DNA from 3 places in the Shewanella sp. MM_2022_3 genome. Region 3 is predicted to be linked to each of the others. Evidence: riboswitches for the same ligand, from Rfam matches in the RefSeq annotation. Region 3 holds a riboswitch; each other region holds the start of a gene.
The links. A riboswitch is a leader RNA that binds a small molecule or an ion and turns the genes downstream of it on or off. The one in region 3 is predicted to bind lysine.

Region 1: another riboswitch for lysine. It lies ahead of lysC (lysine-sensitive aspartokinase 3); the one in region 3 lies ahead of MMG82_RS17610 (Na+/H+ antiporter NhaC family protein).
Region 2: another riboswitch for lysine. It lies ahead of MMG82_RS20015 (Na+/H+ antiporter NhaC family protein); the one in region 3 lies ahead of MMG82_RS17610 (Na+/H+ antiporter NhaC family protein).

The regions. Positions count from the first base shown of each region.
Region 1 covers NZ_JAKZGV010000001.1:49,564-54,154, reverse strand. The annotation lists gene arcA (two-component system response regulator ArcA) at 1-385, opposite strand, end outside; gene MMG82_RS00280 (DUF3293 domain-containing protein) at 968-1,402, shown strand; lysine riboswitch at 1,646-1,820, shown strand; gene lysC (lysine-sensitive aspartokinase 3) at 1,964-3,319, shown strand; gene MMG82_RS00270 (succinylglutamate desuccinylase/aspartoacylase family protein) at 3,321-4,436, shown strand; gene MMG82_RS00265 (zinc transporter ZntB) at 4,491-4,591, opposite strand, start outside.
Region 2 covers NZ_JAKZGV010000068.1:103-4,693, reverse strand. The annotation lists gene MMG82_RS20025 (hypothetical protein) at 1-449, opposite strand, end outside; gene MMG82_RS20020 (dienelactone hydrolase family protein) at 732-1,694, shown strand; lysine riboswitch at 1,835-2,006, shown strand; gene MMG82_RS20015 (Na+/H+ antiporter NhaC family protein) at 2,090-3,670, shown strand.
Region 3 covers NZ_JAKZGV010000047.1:25,609-30,199, forward strand. The annotation lists gene MMG82_RS17600 (electron transfer flavoprotein subunit beta/FixA family protein) at 1-347, shown strand, start outside; gene MMG82_RS17605 (FAD-binding protein) at 348-1,274, shown strand; lysine riboswitch at 1,370-1,566, shown strand; gene MMG82_RS17610 (Na+/H+ antiporter NhaC family protein) at 1,646-3,214, shown strand; gene MMG82_RS17615 (M3 family metallopeptidase) at 3,307-4,591, opposite strand, start outside.

The sequences.
Region 1 (4,591 bases), on a different contig from region 3:
CGACTTCATTGCCTGCGCTATTAACACGAGTCAGAAGGTTGCGAGCACGAATCGTCAATTCACGAGGGTTGAACGGCTTGGTAATATAATCGTCCGCGCCAATTTCAAGTCCAAGGATTTTGTCGACTTCGTTGTCACGGCCTGTTAAGAAGATCAGACCGATGTTGTTGATTTCACGTAATTCACGTGCCAACAACAGACCGTTTTTACCTGGTAGGTTAATGTCCATAACCACGAGGTTAATTTTGTTTTCCTGCATAGCCTTATGCATTTCTGCGCCATCATTGGCCTCAGTTACCACATACCCTTCTGCCTCGAAAATACTTCTTAGCGTGTTACGGGTAACGGCTTCATCTTCAACGATCAGAATGTGCGGATTTTGCATATTAAGTACCTAAATTTTAACCAATATTCTAACCATAAGAATCACTTACATCGGATTCTTATATTCATAAAATGTTGATACTTCCACTTACTGCTCTGTGCTTCAAAGGGAAGATCTTCACGGCTACACGTCAGGATGTATATAAGTGAACGTTTAAAGTGTAATACGATAAAACGTAACCAGTATCAACTTCGATAAGCAATAGTTAAAAATAGTTCCTTAACTATTGTTTTTTTTAAAATGTTTAAATGATAAATCAAATGTAGAACACATTTTAAAAGATGTCTGGCCAGCATAAGGTGATTTCGCAGAGGAATCTAACAAACCCTTGTCAAGATTAAGCAAACTTAATGTTATCTGCTTAACTGGCCAATGACGACATTGTACTCGTTTTAGGCATTTGTTAACAAATGAAATGTTAACAAATTTCAGGCTGAGACGCTGATTTACCATGATATTTACTTTAGTCATTGATTAGTATAACTAATGTATTTTTAATTCTTGTGAGCCAGTTCACGCCTCTTTGGATTTTTTAGGCTCTCTGTTAAACTAGCGCGGGTTCATTTTTCGACTAGACTACCAATGGACAACATGACTCAAGATTTGTGGCAGCATTATCAAACGCCGTTGTTTTTGCTTACTCAAGCATTATCCTGTGATTTTTCCTTTGCTGTAATTACCGCCCATAATCCCGCTTCAACCCTCCTCACTCCCAGCCAAAACCGATTACTCGACCGCCAACTTCTACGTGAAATTGAATTATTAGGCAGTCCCTATCGTGCACTGATTGGGGCATCGCCAGATTTATCCCATATGGAGAAGAGCTGGGCCGTGTTTATTGATCGCAGCATGGCCTTGCAGTTGGGAAAAAAGTTTAATCAATACGCTATCTACATGGTGGAACAGGGCGAGGTGAGTTTAGTGCCTTGTACTTTAGCCGGGCAAACAGAGGTGTGTTTAGGTCGATTTAACGACTATGTGCGTTTGGTTTATGAGCTACCGGACTTGGTCACCTAACCGCGATTGACGCTTTTAATCGCTCCTCTGGCTAAGCTTTGCTGCTCTCACGGCAAGGCTAGTTTGTTTTTCTTCTTTGCTAGATCTGATTGATTTTTCCCTATTCTCATTTGGCATGAGTCGCAAACGTTTTAAATTCCCATTGTTTTTAAATGCGTTTATTGAATTTGTATATAGTGTGTGAAATTAGCATTGACTTCATTAGGGGTTTATTGCTACTTTTTTCGTCCCTTTCCGGCGGAAAGGAACAGAAGAGGAGCGTTAACTAGGTAGTCAGTCAGAGGAGCACAAACTCCAGCGATGATTGATGAGGGAGATTAACGCCGAGGCATAGATATGGTTGCTGCATGTTTATGTCGGTCGCTTAGGCTGAATCCTAACGATTGTCACCTGTAATTGGTGGAGAGCTTCTGGTGACGATTGCTGTTTCCCTTCTATTGGGGTGCGTATCATTGAGCACCAGGCTCTTCGAACGAAGTTAGTTCGGAGCGTAATCATGTTAGTTAATCAATATCTTATCCTAGTTTGTGCCGTGTCTTCTGCTTCTGCGGAGGTGCGCTAATGTCCCTTGTTGTCGCAAAATTTGGTGGTACTTCAGTCGCTGATTACGGTGCAATGAATCGCTGCGCCGATATCGTACTGAGCAATCCCGATTGCCGTTTAGTGGTGGTTAGCGCCTCCAGTGGCGTGACGAACCTGTTGGTTGAACTGACCCAAGAGTCAATAAACGACGATGGTCGCTTACAACGATTAAAGCAAATTGCGCAGATTCAATACGCTATCTTAGATAAACTGGGTCGCCCTAACGATGTTGCTGCCGCATTAGATAAGCTGTTAAGCCGTATGGCGGTATTAAGCGAAGCGCTGGCGTCCCAGCGCAGTAAGGCCACCATGGATGAGTTATTGTCCCTTGGCGAGCAGTGTTCGTCGGCATTATTTGCGGCGGTATTGCGGGAAAAAGGCGCTAACTCGAGTGCCTTTGATGTGCGCCGTGTGCTGCGAACCGACAGCCATTTTGGCCGCGCCGAGCCACAGGTTGAGCAAATTGCCTCTCTCTCTCGTGAGCATTTACTGCCGCTGTTATCTGAACAAGTGATTGTGACTCAAGGCTTTATTGGTTCAGATGAGGCGGGACAAACCACTACGCTTGGCCGTGGCGGTAGCGACTATTCTGCGGCACTGTTAGCCGAAGCCTTAAAAGCCTCTGCGGTTGAGATTTGGACCGATGTGGCCGGGATTTACACGACCGATCCGCGCCTCGCGCCAAACGCCCATCCGATTGCCGAAATCAGTTTTAACGAAGCCGCTGAAATGGCGACCTTCGGTGCCAAAGTATTACATCCTGCGACGATTCTTCCGGCCGTGCGCCAACAAATTCAAGTGTTTGTCGGTTCAAGCAAGGAGCCTGAAAGGGGTGGCACTTGGATCCGCCATCAGGTTGAAGATGCACCCGTGTTCCGCGCGGTGGCGCTGCGCCGCGACCAGACGCTACTCAATCTGCACAGCCTACAAATGCTGCATGCACAGGGCTTCTTGGCTGAAACCTTTGCCACATTGGCAAGACACAAGATCAGTGTGGATTTGATCACTACCTCCGAAGTTAACGTATCGCTCACTCTAGATAAAACCGGCTCCGATTCAAGCGGGCAAGGTTTATTAAGTGAAGCGTTGCTGCAAGAATTATCGCAACATTGCCGCGTGCGCGTGGAGGATGGTTTAGCATTGGTGGCGATTATCGGTAATCGTATCGCTACGACTGCGGGTATTTGTCGCCGCGTGTTTGAAGTGCTCGAACCCCATAATGTGCGGATGATCTGCCAAGGTGCCAGCCCGCATAACTTGTGTGTGTTAGTAGCCGAATCCGAAGCGGCACAAGTGGTTAAAGCGTTGCACGAAAATTTGTTTGAAGGCGTTTAGTATGTTGCCGACAACATCGTCTCTGCAAATTGGGGAGCTTGCCGCAGGGCAGGCTCTGACGCTGCCGATTTATCACTTCAAGCCAAGTGGTCACGTATCTGGCCCTAAAGTGTATATTCAGGCTAATGTCCATGGCGCTGAGGTGCAAGGCAATGCGGTGATTTATCAATTGATGAAACAGTTGGAAAATTGCCACATCTTAGGTGAGATTACCTTAGTGCCCTTGGCTAATCCGCTGGGGATTAATCAAAAAAGCGGTGAGTTTACATTGGGGCGTTTTGACCCTATCACTGGCGTAAACTGGAATCGTGAGTACTTAAATCACGCGATAGATTTACCCGCTTGGTACAGCGAGCATGCCGAGCTTAGCGATAGCGAACTTATTCAAGCATATCGCAGCACCTTGATTGAAGCTTGCCAGCAGCGGTTACGTAATGATTGGGGTGTGACCACGGGCCACAGATTGGCGGTTAGCTTACAGGCTATGGCCCATGCGGCGGATATAGTGCTCGATCTGCATACTGGGCCTAAATCCTGTAAACATTTGTATTGCCCTGAATATGATATTGCCGCGGCGCAGTTTTTCACGATTCCTTACACACTGGTGATCCCCAATAGTTTTGGTGGCGCAATGGATGAGGCGGCATTTTGTCCTTGGTGGCAATTGAGTGAAGTGGCAAAAGCGCAGGGGCGGGATCTCAATATCGCCGTTTCAGCTTTTACCTTGGAACTGGCGAGCCAAGAACGCATTTGCCTTGAGGATGCTTTAGTCGATGCTAAAGGCATTTTGGCCTATTTAAGCCATCGAGGGGTGATTGCCGAGCAAGTGGAACCCGTTAATATGCCGCGTTTTGGCTGTTATCTTAAGGATTACAAAAAGTACCATGCGCCTATGGCGGGCTTGGTGGAATATGTGGCGCCCGTGGGAGAGCCGCTTGCAGCGGGTGAGACCTTAGTCAATCTGCTGCGACTCGACTTATATGGCAGTGCGCAGGAGCTGACGGCACTCAGTTTGCCGCAGGATTGTGTGCCTATACTCCATTTTGCCTCGGCGTCGGTGCATCAAGGCACAGAGCTCTATAAAGTCATGACCAACCTGTTTGAATTGCCGTATTAACGGCAATCTGCAAAACAAAACGCCAATCTCGAGATTGGCGTTTTTTATTACAGTCTACAACCACTTAAAGCGATAGAAGAGCGCCATTTGCAGGGCAACCAGCGATATTAAAATGCCGCAGAAGGTCGCAAAAGCCCATGCGTTATCCGCACCGG
Region 2 (4,591 bases), on a different contig from region 3:
TCCTTGATATCTTTTTGATCCATCTTGGCAATGGGGGTTAATTGACGGACTTCACCATTGTTAAATTCCACATTAAAGCCATCTTTAACCAACTGAGCGATTTCATTAGATTTGGCTTTTGGGTCGATATTACTTACCGGGATCGGCATGCCATAATCGCTAATTTGCAGCAGGTTAGGTTGGATAAAAAAGCGGGCATTATGGGTTAGTGGTGTGGTTAAGCTGGCCGCCTTACCTTCTGTATCTTGTAACTGGTAATCCAGCAGCAATCGTGCCTGCAACACTTTACGAGTTTCGAAACCATCGTTGAGGTGTGAAGTAGAAATAATCTGATACTCGCGCGAAGCGGGAATACTTGCTGACTTATCAGAAACCTGATTATCGCAAGCCGTTAACCCAAGCGTGAGCGTGACAGTGGTACAAAGTACCCTGCATATCCCTATAGCCATTTGAACTCCATTAGTAACTTATGTTATTGAAATGTAATGATATTAGTATGTTGTTTGGCGACATTATACACAAAAATGCCCCTAGGGAATAAAAAGCTCACGCCAATTTGGGCGCATGATCAACCATAAATTGGCTATTGATGAGTGGAGAATTATTAAATAGGCGGCACAAAGCTAATTGCCCTGATAAGCTCTCATCCTTTACTCTTGGTAAGGCCGCTAGATAACTCACAAGCTAGGGAATATAAACCAGTGGTTAGCTTGTTAAATGGAGAAAGAACGATGAGCCCAGATCATAAGCCAGAACTAACCACACCACCTTTCCCTGTCATTCCTCAGGAAGCCTTTGACTGGTATGACGAATATGCCCACGGCATTATCGACCGCCGTGAGTTTATGGCTCGCCTTGCGGGCCTAGTGGCACTGGGTTTTACCATGACCACGCTGACGGGCGCACTAATGCCTAATTACGCCTTAGCCGAGCAAGTCTCCTTTAACGATCCCAGCATTCAAGCCAGTTATGTGAAATTTCCATCCCCCGATGGTTATGGTGAAGGTCGCGGTTATTTAGTCTTGCCAAACGCGTTGCTGATCCCAGGCCAAAAGGCGGGCGATCCTAAGACCTTAGATCTCAGTAAAAAAGCCCCTGTGGTATTGGTGGTGCACGAGAACCGAGGCTTAAATCCCTATATCGAAGATGTGGCCCGCCGCTTAGCGGCCAAGGGTTATATCGTCTTTGCCCCCGATGCGCTTTACAGCCTTGGTGGATATCCTGGTAATGATGATGCGGGCCGCGCCATGCAAGCGAGCCTTGATAGAGCTAAAATCGAGCAGGACTTTATCGCCGCCGCGCATTTTTTAAGGGCGCACCCGCAGAGTAATGGCAAACTCGGTGCCGTCGGTTTCTGCTTTGGTGGTTATATCGTCAATATGCTCGCCGCCACCATTCCCGATGAGCTTGCGGCAGGCGTGCCTTTTTATGGCACACCCGCAGCAACTGAGCTGCGTAGCCGCGTGAAAGGCCCGTTGATGTTGCAATTTGCCGCATTAGATCAACGGATTAACGATACATGGGCCGAGTATGAAACCCAATTAAAGGCCAATAAAGCCGAGTATATTGCCTACCTTTATCCGAATGTGAATCACGGTTTCCATAACGATTCCACCGCCCGTTATGATGAGCAAACGGCTGAGCTCGCATGGACAAGAACCTTAGATTTTTTTGGTAAACATTTACTCGTATAAGTCCATTTGGCGCTATTGCAACGCTTGAAAGGTGGATGTTTCTTGTGTTACCAACTTGTAGGTGATTCATTGTTTTATACGCGAGTGGGATCAAAATACTTGCTATCAGTTCCCATCTCGCTAGAATGCCCGCTCGAATACCTTTAAGTAGAGGCGCGCTGCCTATGACTACTTGTGCGGAGGGTGATGCCGCAGATGTACAAGGAAAGGAGTCAGCGCCGAAGTAGCCAGGTCATCAAACCGAGCTGCTGGTTTTGCATCAAATAGGTGCAAGACTGCCATAGTCATCCACTATGGAGCGCTACCTGAAGGGGCTGAGGAGTAATACCTCCCTATAGGTTTTGTTTCTTTATCCTCTCGGTAGATCTCCACCCGTTTTTTGGTGAAAAGAGATCATGGACATTAGTCATTTTGCTGACTCAGGTTGGTCAGTACTTCCCCCTTTGTTAGCCGTCGCCTTGGCGATCATCACACGTCGCGTACTGTTATCCCTTGGCGTAGGGATTGTGGCCGGCAGTTTGTTGCTCAATCAGTTTTCTCCCCTTGATTCATTGCACTATATGTTCAATACCGTGCTGAAGATTTTTTGGGTCGATGGCGCACTTAATCGCGACAATATCAATATGTTGCTGTTTATGTTGTTGCTTGGCGGACTCATTAGTCTGATGACGGTTTCTGGCGCCACCCGCGCCTTTGCCGAGTGGGCAGCTAAGCGCGCTAAGACCCGTCGCGGCGCGAAAGGCTTAACTGGCGTGATGGTGTTTGCGTTTTTTATTGACGACTTTTTTCATAGTTTGTCGGTTGGCGCCATTTGCCGTCCGGTGACTGATCGCTTTCAAATCTCCCGCGCTAAACTGGCTTATCTTTTAGATTCTACCGCTGCGCCCGTGTGCGTATTGATGCCCATCTCTTCTTGGGGCGCTTATATTATCGCGCTTATCGGTGGCATTATGGCCGCCCACGGCATTAGCGAGCAAAGTCCAATCTCAGCCTTTGTTGAGATGATCCCGATGAATCTGTATGCCGTGTTTACCCTGTTGATGGTGCTGGTGGTGATTATCTTTCAAATGGATATCGGCCCGATGCGTAAACATGAAGCATGGGCGCTGGAGGGGAAGCTTTGGGATCCGTCTAAGCCTCGTCCAATCGGCTTAGATATGGAAAGCCCTGAAGAAAGTAACGGTGGCATGATCGATATGGTATTGCCGATCCTAACCCTCACCGGCGCGACCGTGTATTTTATGATTTCCTCTGGTGCGGCAGTATTGGATGAAAAAGGGCTGCCATTTAGCGTACTTGGCTCCTTTGAAAACACCAATGTGGGCTCCTCGCTAGTGTATGGCGCGCTGTGCAGCTTGGCGGTGTCAATTCTGCTTGCGCTGCGGTTAAAATTGGGCGCTAAAAACTGGCTTAAAGCCGCCCCGCAAGGCGTGATGGCCATGTTACCCGCCATTAATATTTTGCTGTTTGCCTGGGCGATTGGTGCGGTTGTTCGCGATGTTGAGACAGGCAAATATCTGGCCTCCCTCGCCAACGGTAACTTACCAATGGAAGTGTTGCCTGCGGTGGTGTTTGTGTTGTCCTGCGCCATGGCATTTGCCACCGGAACCAGTTGGGGCACCTTTGGTATTATGTTGCCACTGGCCGGCGACATGGCCGCTGCCAGCGATATCGCGTTAATGCTGCCAATGCTTGCCGCAGTGCTTGCGGGCTCAGTGTTTGGCGATCATAGCTCGCCGATTTCCAGCACCAGTATTTTGTCGGCCACGGGGGCAGGTTGCCACCATATTGACCATGTGATGACCCAGCTACCCTATGCCTTAGCCATCGCCTTTGGCGCCACCTTAGGCTATTTGGCCATGGGGATTATGCATTCAACCTTAGCTGGATTCGCCGTAAGCGCCCTGTGGTTTGTGCTCTTCACTGCTTATCATCTGCGTAAAACGAAAAATCAGCCTTTGTTAGCTACGGCATAAGGCACTTTTACACGCTATCAACCAGGGGCCCACGGGCCCCTTGGTTTTTTGTGGGCTTGAGTAAGCCTGCATCCATTCAAATAAACTTAAGTCATCACTTAACTATCTAATTTGTAATGTGAAAGTGGTAGACAGATGTTAAACAGAACGTTATCTTAGGTTTTTAACAAGGATGAAACTTAATCGTGACCTCGATTCAGTTCACTTGCATCAGGAAGATGTATCTTTATTTCGCGAGAACACCTCCTGAACAATATGCGATAAGTCTCTAGATGCTAGATGCTAGATGCTAGATGCTAGATGCTAGATGCTAGATGCTAGATGCTAGATGCTAGATGCTAGATGCTAGATGCTAGATGCTAGATGCTAGATTCTAGATTCTATAAAAGCATTACAGCAGTGTAATCCCTTGGCTAATGGGTGTTAGCCAAGTGCGGTAGCCATGGAAAGATTTTTGTCGGTTCACAAAGTAGTGAACTGGTTATTTAGCGGCCTTTCGGCCGAGGTGAATCAAGGTCGTGGGTCTTCAACCCACACCCGACCAAGAGGGGATCAACAGCAATTCCCTCTTGGATCTCCCTTGCCGCCCCCTAACGGAGTTGAAAGCCCCTTGGGCATTAAGCGTTCTTATGCTATCGCGTCAGACGCTCGTCCCTGATTCGACTGGCGCTATCTCGGCATCCATGCCTCGCTCACGCAACGAACGCAAATGCCCTGCGGCAACTCCGAGGGGATGGTGTATTCCTTCGGCTCAGGTGTTATTGGTCGATTGTTAAAGCATAAAAAGTGCCTGTCCGATCTTTTTGATTTTATCCGTTGGAATTGATGATTTTTACGTGAGTATGTTGATTAACTAATAATTATACTGATGTTGGGTGAGGTGTCTGTATGTATAGAAGTATATTAGTGATTTTATCTTTT
Region 3 (4,591 bases):
CGGATATGCCGCAAGCGACCTTTGCTTCAGCAATTAAAGTTGAAGGTAATTCACTTCAAGTTGCTCGTGAGATAGATGGTGGTATGCAAACCTTAAATCTACCATTGCCAGCTGTGGTGACTGCGGATTTACGTTTGAATGAGCCACGTTATGCCTCATTACCTAATATCATGAAAGCCAAACGTAAGCCATTAGACGTCCTGACGGTAGCTGATTTAGGTGTGACGCTCAAAGCGCATCAAACGGTGATCAAGGTAACGCCGCCTGCTGAACGTAAGGCCGGTATTATGGTTGCGTCGGTAGCAGAGCTGGTTGAAAAGTTAAAGAATGAAGCGAAGGTGATCTAAATGGCCATTTTAGTATTAGCAGAACACGATAATGCGGCGCTGAAACTGGATACCGCTAAAGTTGTCACCGCAGCTCGTGCGATCGGCGGTGATGTACATGTATTGGTGGTGGGCCATCAATGTGTTGCAGTGGTGCAAGCTGCTCAAGCTCTACAAGGTGTCGCGCAAATATTAGTCGCCGATAACAGTGCTTATGAAGCGCATTTAGCCGAAAACGTGGCTAAATTGCTGGTGGACTTAGCACCAAACTACAGCCATATTCTCGCAGCGGCATCGAGTGCGGGTAAAGACACGTTACCGCGTGTGGCAGCACTTTTAGATGTGGCGCAAATTTCGGAAGTGATTGGCGTGGTGAGTAGCGATACCTTTGTTCGCCCGATTTATGCGGGTAACGCCTTAGCGACAGTTCAAAGCCATGACGCTATCAAAGTGATGACAGTGCGTGCCAGTGCGTTCGATGCGGTTACACAGGGTAATAATGCTGCTGTGACTACCTTGGATAAAGTGTTTGAAGCCAAAGCTCAGTTTGTGTCTCAAGCGCTGACAGTTTCAGCACGTCCAGAGTTAGGAAATGCTGGCATTATCGTATCTGGTGGCCGTGGCATGGGCAGCGGTGAAAACTTCGGCATGTTAGAGCAACTGGCTGATAAGCTTGGTGCCGCAGTAGGTGCTTCGCGTGCGGCGGTTGACGCAGGCTTTGTTCCGAATGACTTGCAAGTCGGTCAAACTGGTAAAATTGTCGCACCTAACCTCTATATTGCAGTCGGTATTTCAGGCGCGATCCAACATTTAGCGGGAATGAAAGACGCTAAGGTGATTGTGGCTATCAACAAAGACCCTGAAGCGCCTATCTTCCAAGTTGCCGATTATGGCCTCGAAGCTGACCTGTTCGAAGCCGTTCCGCAGTTGATTGCAAGCTTAAGTTGATTTTATTTGTGAGCTAAGTCAAAGTAAGCGGCTTCGCGGTGGTAACTGCTTAGCCGCTTATGTTTTTATGAGCCTCACGCCCATGTATGGGCGTTCTTAGAAGTAGAGGCGCGCCAAATATCAGTAGTGATCAGTAGGGTGATTCCGTTGATCGTTCACGAAAGGATTTGGTGCCGAAGTAGTTTGATTTATCACGATCAACTGCTGGGGTTGTGTCTAATAGGTACAACACTGCCATAGTATTTCCAGATACGGATATTAGGAATAGTTACTATGGAGCGCTACTGATAGGACAGGTGATCTTGGGTATCTATTGCCTTTTCCCACCAGTTCAGTCGCCCTCCATTCGTATTTTGACGAAGAAATAATCAATGACTGTAGTTAGTTATGCCGATTCGGCGCTTTCTTTGCTCCCGCCTGTGGTTGCAATTGTATTGGCGATTTTTACTCGCCGAGTGCTTCTTTCCCTCGGTTTAGGAATTGTGATTGGAGTATTATTGCTCAATCAATTTTCTCCTGTGGCCAGCGGTGAGTTTTTATTTAACAGTGTAAAAGGACTTTTTTGGTCGGATGATGGCGTAAATTCTTGGAATTTATACATTCTCGGTTTCTTGATTGCATTGGGGATGATCACCGCTCTAATTACTGTGAGTGGTAGTGCACGGGCATTTGCTGATTGGGCAAGGTTACATATTCGTAATAAGCGCGATGCGAAATTACTGACCATGTTTTTAGGCTGTGTTGTTTTTATTGACGATTATTTCAATAGCTTAGTCGTTGGGTCTGTCGCAAGGCCTGTTACCGACCGTTACCATATTTCCCGCGCTAAGTTAGCTTATTTATTAGATTCTACCGCAGCACCAGTTTGTGTCATTTCACCGGTATCAAGTTGGGGCGCTTATATTATTGCGTTAATTGGCGGAATATTAACAGCACATGGTTTTGCGGACTCTGGTCATTTGAGTGTATTTATTCAAATGATCCCTATGAATTTCTACGCAATATTCTCTTTATTATTACTGCTTTGTGTGGCGTTTATGGGCTTAGATGTTGGCCCTATGCGTGAACATGAATTAAATGCCATGCGCGGTAATTTATACGATGAGACTAAAGGTTTACCGCCAGGTGCTAATGCTGATTTACCCGAAGCTGAAACAGGTAAAATCCTTGGGTTATTCCTACCTATCACAGTACTGGTATTTGCGACCCTGTATTTTATGATCGATAGCGGTGCTCAAGTATTAGCTAAAGAAGGCATTGAATTTAATATTATTTCTGCTTTCGAGAAAACCGATGTGAGTTCATCACTGTTCTTTGGTGCCCTGATTGGTTTAGCGGTTGCGCTGGTACTTAACTTAGTGCAAGGCGTTGAAAAATCAATGGTATTAAAAGGTGTAGTGCAGGGCGCTCGCTCTATGTTGCCTGCGATTTACATCTTGTTATTTGCTTGGACCATTGCAGGTGTGATCGGCCAGCTTGAAACCGGTAAGTTTATGGCTAGCCTAGCCACTGGGAATATTCCCTTTGCTTTCTTACCTGCATTAATGTTTGTGTTAGCGGGCCTGACTGCATTCTCTACAGGAACCAGTTGGGGTACGTTCGGGATTATGCTGCCGATTGCCGCCGATATGGCGATGGGCAGTCACACAGCTATGATGTTACCTATGCTGGCTTCGGTATTAGCGGGGGCGGTATTTGGTGATCATTGTTCACCGATTTCTGATACCACTATTTTGTCGTCGACGGGGGCCAGTTGCCATCATATCGACCACGTAGTGACGCAGCTTCCCTACGCCGTAATCGTTGCGCTGATCAGCATGATCGGCTACGTAGTGCTTGGCTTAACTGAATCGGTCAATGCAGGATTAGTGACTTGTAGCATATTGTTTGTATTGACGATTTTTGGTTTGCGCATTAAATCCAAAAGTACGGCTTTATAAGTCCGTGATTTAACTTCGCTCTTATCTTGAGAATGTAAAACAAATCAGCCAGCAACTATGCTGGCTGATTTTTATCTACTCAGTATCTAAAATTACTGAGTCTGATTGAGCCCACGGCGGTTGAGTAAACCTTCAGTGGTAGGCTCTTGGCCGCGGAAGTTCTTGTAAGCTTCCATTGGCGCAATACTGTTGCCCACTTCGCGAATGGTCTTACGGTATTTCATGCCGATCTCACGGTTTAGGCCGCCTTGGGTTTGCACATAGGCAAAGGCGTCAGCCGCTAAAATTTCACTCCACATATACGCGTAGTAACTTGCTGAGTAACCACCTGGGAAGGCGTGGGCAAAGTAAGTTGACTTATAACGTGGTGGTACGGCGGTGATATTTAAGCCGTGCTTTTTCAGCGCATTAGCCTCAAAGGTCGCTACATCTTGCAATGGTGCATCAGGGCTTAATGAGTGCCATTCCATATCCACTAGCGCCGCAGCCATATATTCTAACGTATCGAAGCCTTGGTTAAAGCTGCCGGATTTTAATAGTTTTTGCAGTAACTCATCAGGGATAGGCTTGCCTGTTTCGTAGTGCTTGGCGTAGTTGGCTAACACTTTAGGGTGGGCCGCCCAATCTTCTTCGAAAGTCGATGGAAATTCCACAAAGTCACGGGATACCGAAGTCCCAGAAAGACTTGGGTAAGTCACTTTGGAGAACATACCGTGGGTACCGTGGCCCATTTCGTGGAACATCGTGGTGACTTCGTTATAGCTGACGAAGGTAGGTTGGCCTTCAGGCGCCTTTTTAATGTTCATCACGTTAACTACGACAGGCTTAGTACCTTCGAGGAAGGATTGCCCTACAAACGAGCTCATCCATGCGCCACCGCGTTTACCTTCACGGGCAAAGTAATCAGCATAGAAAATCGCCATGCTTGAGCCATCGGCATCAAACATTTCATAGGCTTTCACATCTGGGTGGTATACAGGCAAATCTGGACGTGGTTTTAACGTCACGCCATACAACTCTTTAAGCGTATAGAACACGCCGTCTTCGAGGACGCGGTTAAATTCGAAGTAGGGACGAATGCTATTGGCATCAAGAGCGTATTTTTCTTGGCGGACTTTCTCTGCGTAAAACTCCCAGTCCCATGGTGCGAGTTCAAACTTGCCACCGGTCTTATTGATCATCGCTTGGATATCGGCCGCTTCTTTCTCTGTGTTGGCAACTACGGCTGGCACCATAGAGCCAAACATGCTGTAAACCGCTTCTGGCGTTTTTGCCATTTGCGGTGCAAGGCGATAGCTAGCCCAGTTCTCATAACCTAAGAGAGCCGCGCGCTCGGCACGTAATTGGGCTAAGCGAGACACTAAAGATGCGGTCTCG